3 regions of the Pseudoalteromonas sp. SCSIO 43210 genome follow, and region 2 is predicted to be linked to each of the others. Evidence: predicted binding sites of a transcription regulator. Region 2 holds the regulator's gene; each other region holds the start of a gene.

Region 1 (4,292 bases), 1.0 Mb from region 2:
CGCTTAGTGCTAACTGACCTTTAATATCTTTGCCTTGCTTAGCGATGCTCCCTTCGAACGTTAAATCAACTAAACGAGAATCTAAGGTTTGTTTAACATTAAAAGTAGCACCTTCAATTGCTTTAGCTGGAGTATCTAATTTTATATCAAGCTCAAAACGCTCCTGCATATAAGTAATACCCCCTTTTACTTCTAATGTTTTACGAAGTGATGGAAGTAAAATAGCGAGTTCTAAATCACTAATCTGTTGCTTAGCACCTGTTTGCCCATCTAGATAGGTAAATGTGCCGCCATAAATAGCAACCTCACCTAACTCAATATCAAAGTTATCTGGAAGCTTTATTGCTTCACCTGATTGGCTTTGCTCTTTAGGTTGCTCTGCAACTGCATCAAACAACTGCCAATTAGCTTTACCATTTTTGTCGGTTTCTAATAGGATATTTGGTTCGTTTATAACAAACTTATCTAATTTAAACTCACCACCAAATAATGAAAACCAAGGTATATGTACAGCAAGCTGTTTCATACTCGCCATGTCGGCGCGCGAACCTGATCCCATATTTGCAAAATGCACGTCGTTAAGTTCTAACTTTAATGCAGGGAATACGCTAAGTGTTTTATCACCTTTAATAGTAAGAGTGCGCCCAGTTGTTTGTTCTACCTGCTGCGACACTTTATTAAAAATAGTATCAGTAGGAATTAAAAACGGTGCGGCAGCAATTAGTGCTATACATAATAAAAGTATTACACCTACAATTTTAAGTAAGGTTTTCATGATCGTCCTTTCAAACGTGCAAATAATGTTCTTATCATAGCGAGTGTTAGCTTTAAAATCATTGCTGAAGTTGTAAAAATGCTATTTAGTTTAACTTATTTGGCATGATATGAATCCGTGCTGAAAATTTCAGCATAAAAAACATATAGTAGAGTACTAATGAAATGGTTAATGCTATAAAAAAGCATTAACTAAATAATTCAATTTAGTGCTCTTGAAATTAAACATTGTAAATTTAATGACAATATCTCACAAAAACCTCAAATCAAAATAACTAATATTTACCTATAATTTAATCTTGATACATTGAAAAGTATAGATATTTATCCCCTGTCACTATTAAGCATTGAGGACAGCGCTGTTGTTATTGATGTAATTGCGCTAAAATAGACCAGCAAAAAAATATATATCTAATCCGGAGATTCTACAAGGCATGAAAAAACTGCTAATTTCACCGTCAAAAATGACGCTAGGCGAACAAGAAAATCAAATCTATCAGAACATTCTGAAGCAATCTTCAGAGTTAAGCCTTAACCTTATGGCCGTGAAAGTAGAAAACCACCCTGATGATTTTTTACCTTGGTGTTACGAACTATTAAATGCAAGTAGAGATCGTATGAACTACGATTTACTAGAGCCGCAACAATTACCTATACTTAAGAAGCTACACGATCAGCTTATTTCAGCTATCAGCTTTTTACAGGTTAAAACTTTACGTATTGCTCCGTGGCCTGTTGTAAGTGTATTTGTAGAACAACACAAAGACGTTATTGCTCTTGATGAACAGCTTCGCTTAGTAGACTACATTAAAAGCATTCGTGAACAATCTCTTAAAGATATGATTCCTGAAGATTTACTTGCGTTTAGCGGTAAGCATATGGCGTCACTTGATCCAAGCACATACAACTTTGATGTTGAATGGTTTGCCTCAACTAAGAGTGCAAAAAGCTTTCATCAAATGCTTAGCGATTTACCAGGTGATTTTGATGCAGCTCTAGCAAACATCCCACTTGAAGGTGATATCACTCAATATGAATACCAGCAATTTGTTGCTGCTTACTCAAAAGTGTTTACCGACAACAATGAAAAACCAACGCTAGCCCCTGCAACTCGCTTGCTAGCAATGCGCCGCCCTGATTTATTTACTCCGATTACAAATAATCGATTAGATGCATTATGTGGCGCTCTTGGAGTTCCAAAACTTAAAAATAGTGATTTTGAGCGTTACTGGCAAGATATCGTTAAAGGTATTCAAGCTATGTCGTGGTATAAAATGGCTAATGCAAGTAACGAACTAGAGGAACAGTTAGTTGCTATTAAAGCACTGATCCCATGTTTCTTTTATTATGCAGACACTAAAACACCTGACAGTTCAAACTACATCAAGTTACTTAGCAAGCCTAAGCGTAGTACAACAACGACAGGTAAAACTCAACGTAGAGGCAAAGAGTCTGCAGAAATTTTAGTAGACCGTGCTCTTGCTGCTGACGATATTCCTGAGCATATTCGCAGCAAACGTGACTCGATCATTAATGAAGTACAAAAAGGTCGAGGCGTTAACGAAACAATTAGTCTAATGCGTACTATTTTCGGCTAAATAAATCTAACCTAGCTGTACTTTAATGGTGCGGTTAGGTTAATTTATGCACCAGCAGCGTGCGAACACTTATTAAAATTACCTCAATAAGAAAACACTACTCCTTTGTAAGTCATTATTTTTAAACTATAAAAATACATTTTAAAATAAATAAAACCAAGCTGGCACACACAGTGCACCATCTCCCCAGTTAAACAATAAAAATGCATCCAGTTAAAAGGTTAAAGCAATACATAATAAAACCTTGGCATGCAAAAATCATATAACGGGAAATGGACATGCTCAAACTAAAAAAAACAATTGCGATTAGCATCATCGCATTAATGGCTGCAACATCGGTAATCTCAACATCAGTTCAAGCTGAAGTAACAGCAAATGCGGCAGCAACATCAAATTACTTATGGCGCGGCCAAGAGCAAACGGGTGGTGATGCGGCAATATCCGGTGGTATTGACTACGCTAATGAGTCTGGTTTTTATGCCGGTACTTGGGCTTCAAATGCATCTTGGGCTGACGAAATGACCTACGAGCTTGACTTATACGCAGGCTTCGGTGGCGACATTAACGAAAGTGTTAGTTACGATGTTGGTTATATTTATTACGCTTACCCAGACGCAGCTTCTGAAGCTGACGCAGATTTCTCTGAAATTTACGGTAGTATTAGTGTTGAAGGCTTCACGTTTGGCGCTTCTGTACTTGCAACATCAGCTGCAAGTGGTGACGGTACAGACTTTGGCGACTCACTTTACCTAACTGCTGATTATGGCTTTGCTGTCGGTAGTAACGGTACTGAAATGGCACTACATTTAGGTCATTACTCTGGTGATTTTATTGGTGACGACAATATCTTAGATTACGGTATATCTATTTCAAAAGACGGTTTTACTTTTGGTTTGTCTGATACAGATATAGATGATTCAGATATTAAAGCCTACGTAGCTTACTCTGTAGACTTTAACTTATAAAAAAGAATGTGTTACTTGCTGCAACACGAAGGGCCTTTTGGCCCTTTTCTCGTTTATAATATTACTTGAATGGCACCTTAGTACAACTCACTTCAACTGTTTTAGGGTACCAAGCCGGAGCAATTTGATTAACAGCCACCTCTGCCAAACCATTAGTAAACGATTTATACGTATGGACACTTTGCCATTCACCTTGTGGGCAATGAGTACTTAAATCTAACGGCTTAGATCCTTCATATAATGCAAGAGCAAAATTATGATGCCATTGTGAACTCTCTTGAGTTTTATTGCTCACGTTGTCTTGTACACCATTATCAAAGTAAATGTTCGTACATCCCGTTAATATAATCAGCATACAACTTGTTATAAGTAACTTAATACTCATAATGCCTCTCCTACTATTTCATCTTCGCACCATACTTTAATAGTGTGAGGTGCATATATACCAAGTGTAATTAAACTAAGTGCTCCATCACTAAACGTTTGTTGTGACTGCATTTGAGTCACTGATTTATCTACACATACTTTTTTCACATCAACGCGCTCTTCTCCAACCAATCCCCATAAAAAGAACGGTCGACTATCTTCATAACTCGCTTTGCTTGTTATTTTGGCTGCTTGCTGTGGCTGAATTGTCACCGCAGAGCAAGCGGTTAGACTTAGTATTAAAACGCTTATCATTAGCTGCTTCATTCTTATCCCTTGTTGTTTACTCTTAATGACAGCAGTGTACAAAAAAACTAAAGTTAAGTTAGTAAGAAGGTGTGGGGAAAATGTAGCGATTGATACAAAAATTTATACAATTTTCTACAAAGTTTAGGATGAGGGCTACTTACTAAATGAGTTTAGATATAGTAAAAATAACTTTACTGTTAGCTATCAATAATCTCTTTCAATAGCTATAAAAATGCCAGTCAGTAAAACAACTGGCATTTTTTATACTGCACTTAAAAGC
Region 2 (4,292 bases):
ACCCAGAATTTTTTCACGAATTGATTCAGCAAGTTGATGAACACTTAAATCACTCGTGTCGATCATATAGTCAGCGCGAGTAGTGAGAACATCGAGTAGTTCTTTTTCTTTTTTTATAGCTAAATCAAGAGGTAATGAGTCAACTGATAACGGGTGTAGACGGCGAGTCTCAGAAAAACGTTTAATTAATGTTTGATCCTCACTGTCTAGATAAAACAGAGTCGGTTTAGCAAAGCCAGGTAAGTATTCAAGGATATCGTTAAATTCATCTTGCTCTTTTGGTAAATTACGGACATCAATACTAACTGCAATTTTGTCGTAGTTATCAGATACACTTCTCACTAAAGAAGGTAGCAGATTAATTGGAATATTATCTACGCAATAATAACCTAAATCTTCAACTACGCGTAAAGCAACCGATTTTCCAGAACCGGAACGGCCACTTATGATAATTAATTCCATTTATCACCCATTATGTTAATTACGATTGTTCTACAATAACTTGATACAGTTCAGTATCTGATTTTGCGCTGCGTAACTGTTTACAAAAATCTTTATTATTTAGTTTATCAGCTATCGTTGCGAGCGTCTTTAAGTGCTGCTGGTTATCGCCATCAGGTACGATGAGAGCAACAAATATATCAACAGGGCGATTATCTATTGCATCAAAATTAATAGGTGTTTCGCTTACTAATACGAGTGCTAAGGGCTCTTCTGCGCCGCTCATTCGCCCATGAGGGATTGCAATGCCTCTTCCTATACCAGTGCTTCCCAGTTTTTCTCTATTCATTAAGGCGCTGAGAATATCTTGTTGAGAAAGATATGGGAGCTTGTCATGAGCAAGTTGACTGATGAACTCTAAAATTCTTTTTTTACTATTAAAAAGGACCGCAGCTCTGCTGCAGTCCTGACATATAAGTGAACTTAATTTCATAATATTAGTGTCGAGCAAGCTTCTCTTTGTGTTTAATAACTTGGCGATCGAGCTTGTCAATCAGCGAGTCAATGGCGGCGTACATATCTTGATGTTCAGTAGAGGCAAATAACTCAGCTCCACTTACATGAATCGTTGCCTCAGCTTTTTGGTTTAATTTTTCTATATCAAGAATGACATGAACATTATTAATATGATCTGAGTGTCTTTCTAGCTTCGCAAATTTGGTATTTACATAATCTCTTAATGAATCAGTTACTTCTACGTGACGACCAGTTAAGTTTAGTTGCATAAGCATTACCCTCTTTGTTTAGCGTCTTAAATCAAACTTTTTCGCTGATTTGACGGTGGAATAGCTAGAGATTCGCGATACTTTGCGATTGTACGTCTCGCTACTTTTATTCCTTGCTCAGCTAATATATCTGCAATTTTACTATCACTCAATGGTTTTGCTGAGTTTTCTGCTGCGATTAATTTTTTAATGAGAGCGCGTATTGCTGTTGATGAGCATTCGCCTCCATTTTCAGTACTTACATGGCTTGAGAAAAAATATTTAAGCTCAAAAATACCGCGAGGTGTATGCATATATTTTTGAGTTGTTACGCGTGAAATAGTTGATTCGTGCATTTCGACCATTTCTGCTACATCATTTAAAACCATTGGTTTCATGGCTTCGGGGCCATGCTCAAAAAAACCTTGTTGTTGCTTAACAATACAATTAGTTACTTTTAATAGTGTATCGTTTCTACTTTCTAAACTTTTAATAAACCATTTAGCTTCTTGTAGATGCGAGCGAATAAACTGGCTATCACCACTTGATTTAACGGTGCGTGACATTGCTGCATATTGGCTGTTGACTCTGATTTTAGGCATGCTATCTGGGTTTAGTTCAACAACCCAGCGACCTTTTATTTTTTTCACCGATACATCAGGAATTACATACTCAGATTCTTCTCTAACTATAGTATCCGCCGGTTTTGGGCTAAGAGTATGTATTAAAGTCATTATTTCTTTAAGCTCTTCTTCTTTGAGCTTTGTTTTTTTCATTAATGTACGATAGTCGCGAGCAGCTAATAGATCAATGTGCTCGGTTAAAATCATTTTTGTTTCATTAATATAGGGTGTTTCTTTATCGTATTGGTTCAGCTGAATACATAAGCATTCTTGTAAACTACGTGCTGCAATACCAACAGGGTCAAACAATTGAATTCGTTTTAAAACAGCTTCTATTTCGTCAAGTTCAACTTCGTTGTCTTCTTCGTTCTCTTGATTAAAACTTTCTAAAATTTCTTCGCAGCTTAGCGTTAAAATACCCGAATCATCGACGGCTTCAACAATCGCAATCGCAATCGCTTCATCGGTAGGACTAAAGGGAGTCAGTTGTAGTTGCCACATTAGGTATTCATGGAGCGTTTCAGTTGAGGAGCCTTGGTATATAGATTCATCTTCAGGCATTGGTCCTGATGATGACGCTGGGGCTGCGCTCATATATTCATCCCAACTAACATCCATAGCCATTTCATCACTTAGCGTATCTTTAGCAAGTGCTTCACCACTGTCTTGCTCATATTCGCTCGGAACATCATCAGCATTTGCGCTAACAGTGACATCGTCGTTATCTGCTTTTTGCTCGTTTTTACCAGCAGAATCTTCGGCGTAATCTTGCTCTTCAACCTCTAATAGGGGGTTGCTGTCGAGTGCTTCTTGTATTTCTTGCTGGAGATCCAATGTACTGAGTTGCAACAGGCGAATTGCTTGTTGCAGCTGTGGAGTCATTGTAAGTTGCTGGCCCATGCGCAGCTGTAATGATTGCCTCATGTATCTCTAACAATCCTTTTATGTTGTTATAATTAATACTAGCAGATGCTTAAAGACATGGCGTAAATGTTACAGCCTAAATTGTTCGCCTAAATAAACATCACGTACTGTTTTATCGTTTAATACGTGTTCTGGAGTGCCTGATGCAATTAACTCACCATGAGAAACTATGTAGGCTTTTTCGCAAACATCAAGAGTTTCTCTTACATTATGGTCGGTAATTAACACACCAATACCACGATTTTTAAGATGTTCTATTATTTTCTTTATATCTAACACTGAAATAGGGTCAACACCAGCAAAAGGCTCATCAAGCAATATAAATTTAGGATCAGCGGCTAGTGCTCGCGCTATTTCAACTCGGCGACGCTCGCCTCCTGATAATGCCATACCTTGGCTATCACGAATGTGCTGAATACTAAATTCATCTAATAAATTGTTAAGTGTGTCTTCTCTTGCTTGCTTATTCAGCTCTTTACGTGTTTCTAAAATAGCCATTAAATTTTGATAAACAGTAAGCTTTCTAAAAATTGATGATTCTTGGGGTAAGTAACCAATGCCTAATCTAGCACGACTATGCATAGGTAAAAGAGTAATATCGTTATCGTCGATAGAAATCTTGCCTTTATCACTAGGTACAAGGCCTACAATCATATAAAACGTTGTGGTTTTACCTGCACCATTAGGGCCAAGTAACCCGACTATGCTGCCAGCCTTTACTTCCAGACCTACATTTTTTACAACTTCACGGCCTTTATAACTTTTAGCTAATAGTTCTGCTTTTAATGTACTCATGGCTGACCTTTATCGTTTTTTTCTTTTTTAGTCTCAATAGGTACTAAAATAGTATGCACACGATCGGTTGAGTTTTCGTCTTTTTCAGCGCTAATTAATTGCTGTTGCATATCGTAAGTAATACTCTTGGCATTTATTTTTTGACCCGCTTGCGATACTTGTGCATCGCCAATAAGGGTTAAAAATCGTTTAGCTACATCATAACGAACTTCGTTTGCGCTGGCGCTCATTATAGTGCCATCAGTTTGTTTTTCTTCGAAATATGCAGGGCTACCAGTTGCAATTAGTAGCTGTTTATTATCGCCTAATTCATCACGTTTATGTACTTCTAAACGGTTGGCTGTAATACGACGGTTGCCGTGAATAATCTCAACATTTTTTTCAAAAATTCCGACGTTTTCTTTTAATTGGCCTTCTTGTTTGTCGGCACTTATTGATATTTGATTCGCTGCAGGTTGAATCGCTTGTTCAGCAGCGCTAAGGTTGAAAGCTAGTATAAGTGTCGGAATAATAAGTATTTTTGAAATTTTATTGGTCATAATATATAGTTCGCGTATGGTTAATAAGTTTTATCACTTCAGTTTTTAAATCGGCTTCAAGGCCTTTACCGGTGATCTTTAAATTGGGTCCCGTAACAATAACGGGTTGCTCTGAACGCATCGTGAGTAGTTTTATATCTACTTGAATATTATCCGCATTAATCTTGTCTATCATTGCATTATCAGTAAGATTATTGGCAACCACG
Region 3 (4,292 bases), 2.5 Mb from region 2:
TTCTGGTTTGTTATACATAATTACACGACAAATTCTATCTGCTTTTTCTTCAATTTTCACAGTGTGTCCGTCAACACGAATTAAGTCTGTTTCCTCAACACGGTCGCCTAACTTTGCCACTTTACCGTTTACACTAACGCGGTTTGCATCAATGTATTTTTCCATTTCACGGCGCGAGCCTACGCCTGCACGGGCTAGGACTTTTTGTAACTTTTCACCTTGTATACTCATTCGGATGGTTCTCTCACAGAAGGATCACTTAATAACTGGTTAATTTTACTTTGCTGCTCTGTTGGCAGTGCTGGTAAATTATCTAAACCTGTTAACGAAAAATAATCTAAAAATTGTTTTGTAGTTGCATATAAAGCCGGTTTACCCGGAACCTCTTTATGCCCTACCACTTTAACCCACTCTCTTTCGAGTAAGGTTTTTATAATATTCGAACCCGTAGTAACTCCCCTTACTTGCTCAATTTCGCCACGTGTAATGGGCTGCCTGTATGCAATAAGCGATAATGTTTCCAGTAAAGCACGTGAATACTTAGGCGCACGTTCTTGCCACAAATTATTTAACCAAGGGCTTAAACTACTACATGCCTGAAAGCGATAACCACTGCCAACTTCGACTAGACGAATACCACGAGTTTGAAAATGTTCTTGTATAGTATCTATTGCGTCGTTTATTCGCGCCATAGAAATAGCTAAATCTATTAATACTACGTCTTTAAGGTGGCGCTTACTAAAAGGCTTATCTGCAACAAAAATAGCTGCTTCAATGATCTCAACTAGTTGTTCATCACTAATTCGCCGACCCGCCATACACACTCTTAACAAATAAAAATACACAGCCATCTATTATGACAGAACAACACCAAACTAGGAAAATATATCTACTAAATAACTAGATTTTAAACACAAAAAAAGCCAGTGATTATCACTGGCTTATAATTTACTCTTTAAAACAACAAATATTAGCTATGTTTAATGGCTTCTAATGCATCATCTTCAGCTACTGCGTTACCGTATTTTTTAATGTAACCCATAAACTCGCTTTTACTGATGCGCTTATCTTGGTTTTCATCCATATAACCAAAATGATTTGAAATATCATCATCGTTGCCTTCAGCAATCGAAATATAACCGTTGCTATCATTATCTAAACTTGAAAAACTACTCTCAATTTTATCAAACTTAGCTATTTCAGCTTTAAACGCTGATTCACTTACGTCACTATCAGTCGCCACTTTACCTGCATTAAGCTGCATGTAGGCGTTAAATTCTTTACGGCTAATTTCATTATCCATATTGGTATCAATATTCGAAAAATGCTCCCAGATGCTATCATCATCCGCTTCGACTTTTGAAATGTAGCCATCGCTGTCGTTGTCCAGGCTTGCAAAATCACTGTCTATTTTCTCAAGGCCTTGATTTGAAGAACAAGCCGCGAGGCTCAAAGATGCTAAAATTGTTGTTGCTAATGTTAACTTTTTCATAAGACGTGTCCTTGTAATTAAATAAATGTCACTTTAGCTAATACAATTCGGATGCCAATGTTAGTTAACTAATTAAAATCAAATAGTTACAAATAAATAGAGCATTTAACAAACAATTTCAATAAGTTATATCTGAAAACTTTGCAAAGTGCTTTGTAATTTTTGCAAAAAAAAAGCCCAGTATATATAAATATACTGGGCATGCTTTTCAAATCTTTGTGTTATTAAATAGCCGCATTTTGATAACGTTTTACAAAATCAGTTACTTTTTGACCATTACACTTTAGAGAGTTTAAATTACCGATTTTTTGACGAACTGGCGCTAGACCTTGTTTTAAAGCAGTCATACACAGTTGTGTTTCTTGTTGAGTGTCTTTAGCAAACACTTCAACTTTAGTTTTAATCACTTCAGTAGTTGTTCCTTTTTTAGCAATATCACGAATATCTTCGCCATTACACAAAATACTTTGTGAAAAGCGTGATAAAAACACACCATGCTGGGCTGCTTCTTTACGAGCGGCAGAAAAGCCTTTATTGGCACTTAATACACACAATTTAGATTCTATTTTATTATCTTTACTAAAATACGAATTACTTTGTGCCGAGACCGTAGTTGATGCTAAAAGTGCTGCAGCTAAAATTAGTTGTGTTTTCATGTGAGATCCTATTTGAACGAGCTTATTGAGTAATTTCGCGCATTATATAACCTACTTTTTAGATATCAATTGAATTTTTTATTTATTTAACAAATTAATATAGCATTAACAATGTTTAAACTTTAAACACCATTTGGTCAACAATTATGCAGCGATTTTATCCATTTCAGTCATGTTATGTACGCGTAAATACTGATACAATTTAGTGCATTAAATAGAACCAATTTTAAGGTAAATTCAATGAAAGTGATTTCTTTCAATATCAATGGTCTGCGTGCTCGTCTTCATCAATTACAAGCAATTATCGATAAACATCAACCAGACGTGATTGGACTGCAAGAGATTAAGGTTCATGATGAGGCGTTCCCACTAGAAGATGTGCAAAAAATGGGGTACCACGTTTATTACCATGGTCAAAAGGCACATTATGGTGTGGCTATGTTATGCAAGAAAGAGCCTAAATCGGTCTTAAAAGGATTTGCTACCGATACAGAGGAATCGCAAAAACGCATGATAAGCGTTACTGTAGAGCAAGAAAACGGTCGTGATTTAACCGTAATGAATGGTTATTTCCCGCAAGGCGATAATATCAATCACGAAACTAAATTCCCTTATAAACGCCAGTTCTATATTGACTTGATGACTCACCTTGAAACAAACCATACACCCGATCAAGATATAATTGTTATGGGCGATATCAACATATCACCTACCGATTTAGATATTGGTATTGGTGAAGTAAATGCTAAACGTTGGTTAAAAACGGGTAAATGTTCTTTCCAACCGGTAGAGCGTGAATGGCTTGCAACATTACTTAATTGGGGCTTTAAAGACACCTTTAGAGAACAAAACCCAGAAACAGACGATCAATACTCATGGTTTGACTATCGCTCTAAGGGGTTTGTAGATAACCGAGGACTTCGAATAGATGTAGTACTTGCAACTAATGAGCTTGCAGCACGCTGTATAGATACTGGTATTGATTACGAACTGCGCGGTATTGAAAAACCCTCAGATCATGCCCCTATATGGTCAACATTTAAGTAATTACTATGCTCAGCATAACAATACAAGGGCTACTTTGGGCCCTTGTAATTATTATTGCCCTACTAAGCTTTGATAAAAAAACATATAAAACATTGCTTAATACGCCAGCCCGTCAAACTGGCGTGCTTGCATGTGCGTTAGTGTTTGCAGTGCTTTGGCGAATAAAAGCAGGAATTTTAACTGGCCTCGATTTACACATATTAGGCGTTACAGCTGCAACATTAATTTTAGGCTGGCGATTGACTATTTTAAGTAGCCTACTTGCCACAGCCCTACTGACTGCATTTGGTCAAATTGAACTTGAACTGTTACCAGTTCAACTGCTTATTGGTGCGTTTATTCCTATTTTACTAAGCTACCTTGGCTTTATAATTAGTTACCAGTATTTACCTCGTCATTTTTTTGTTTATATATTTGTTTGTGCGTTCATAACTGCAGGGGTTATAGCCTGTATAAAAATAAGCCTAGGTGCTTTATTTTACTTAGCTATAGGGCAATACAATTGGCAAGAACTCGCAGATAACTACGTTTATTTAAGTGCCATAATTTGGTTTCCTGAAGCAATGCTCAACGGTATGGCTATAACAGTTATGATCACCTATCGCCCGCATTGGGTAAAAACTTTTTACGATAAGGACTACCTAGACTCATGAGTCTACAATATCAATGCCCACTGTGTAACCACGCACTTTTGAAAACTGATTCAACACTTCGTTGTGCTAACAACCATAGCTTTGATGTTGCTAAAGAGGGCTATGTTAATTTACTGCCTGTGCAACAAAAAAACTCAAAACAACCAGGCGATTCGCTTGAAATGGTACAAGCTAGGCGTGCATTTTTAGAGCGTGGCTATTATGGCTTTTTGCAACAAAACCTTAGCGACATAATCAGTAATATAAGTGCAAATACTATTATTGATTTGGGATGCGGTGAAGGGTTTTATACTCAAGCAATAGCAAGTAAAACAAACGCAGTTGTGTACGGCGTCGACATTTCAAAATCTGCGGTTAAATATGCAGCAAAGCGCTACCCTAATTGCAACTTTAGTGTGGCATCAATTAGCCAAGCGCCTTTTGAAAGCCAATTTGCTGATGTAC

Evidence for each region. The regulator sigma-54, encoded in region 2, starts transcription at its own class of promoters, with help from an activator protein. The targets are predictions, from matches to a motif close to GTTGGCACGNNNNTNGNNT.
Region 1: LOS73_RS20325 (TorF family putative porin) is a predicted target of sigma-54. The motif match lies at 2,533-2,551, and genes of this name have one in related genera.
Region 3: LOS73_RS13740 (EF-hand domain-containing protein) is a predicted target of sigma-54. The motif match lies at 1,533-1,551, and genes of this name have one in related genera.

Annotation. Positions count from the first base shown of each region.
Region 1 is NZ_CP087225.1:4,692,703-4,696,994, forward strand. It holds gene LOS73_RS20315 (AsmA family protein) at 1-775, opposite strand, end outside; gene LOS73_RS20320 (hypothetical protein) at 1,209-2,372, shown strand; gene LOS73_RS20325 (TorF family putative porin) at 2,651-3,337, shown strand; gene LOS73_RS20330 (Bor/Iss family lipoprotein) at 3,399-3,722, opposite strand; gene LOS73_RS20335 (Bor family protein) at 3,719-4,030, opposite strand; gene LOS73_RS20340 (ABC transporter permease/M1 family aminopeptidase) at 4,292-4,292, opposite strand, start outside.
Region 2 is NZ_CP087225.1:750,581-754,872, forward strand. It holds gene rapZ (RNase adapter RapZ) at 1-462, opposite strand, end outside; gene ptsN (PTS IIA-like nitrogen regulatory protein PtsN) at 482-934, opposite strand; gene hpf (ribosome hibernation promoting factor) at 939-1,226, opposite strand; gene LOS73_RS03325 (RNA polymerase factor sigma-54) at 1,253-2,752, opposite strand; gene lptB (LPS export ABC transporter ATP-binding protein) at 2,822-3,547, opposite strand; gene lptA (lipopolysaccharide transport periplasmic protein LptA) at 3,544-4,086, opposite strand; gene lptC (LPS export ABC transporter periplasmic protein LptC) at 4,076-4,292, opposite strand, start outside.
Region 3 is NZ_CP087225.1:3,211,754-3,216,045, forward strand. It holds gene rluB (23S rRNA pseudouridine(2605) synthase RluB) at 1-231, opposite strand, end outside; gene scpB (SMC-Scp complex subunit ScpB) at 228-818, opposite strand; gene LOS73_RS13740 (EF-hand domain-containing protein) at 971-1,492, opposite strand; gene LOS73_RS13745 (exonuclease III) at 1,717-2,148, opposite strand; gene xthA (exodeoxyribonuclease III) at 2,389-3,195, shown strand; gene LOS73_RS13755 (energy-coupling factor ABC transporter permease) at 3,201-3,848, shown strand; gene LOS73_RS13760 (putative RNA methyltransferase) at 3,845-4,292, shown strand, end outside.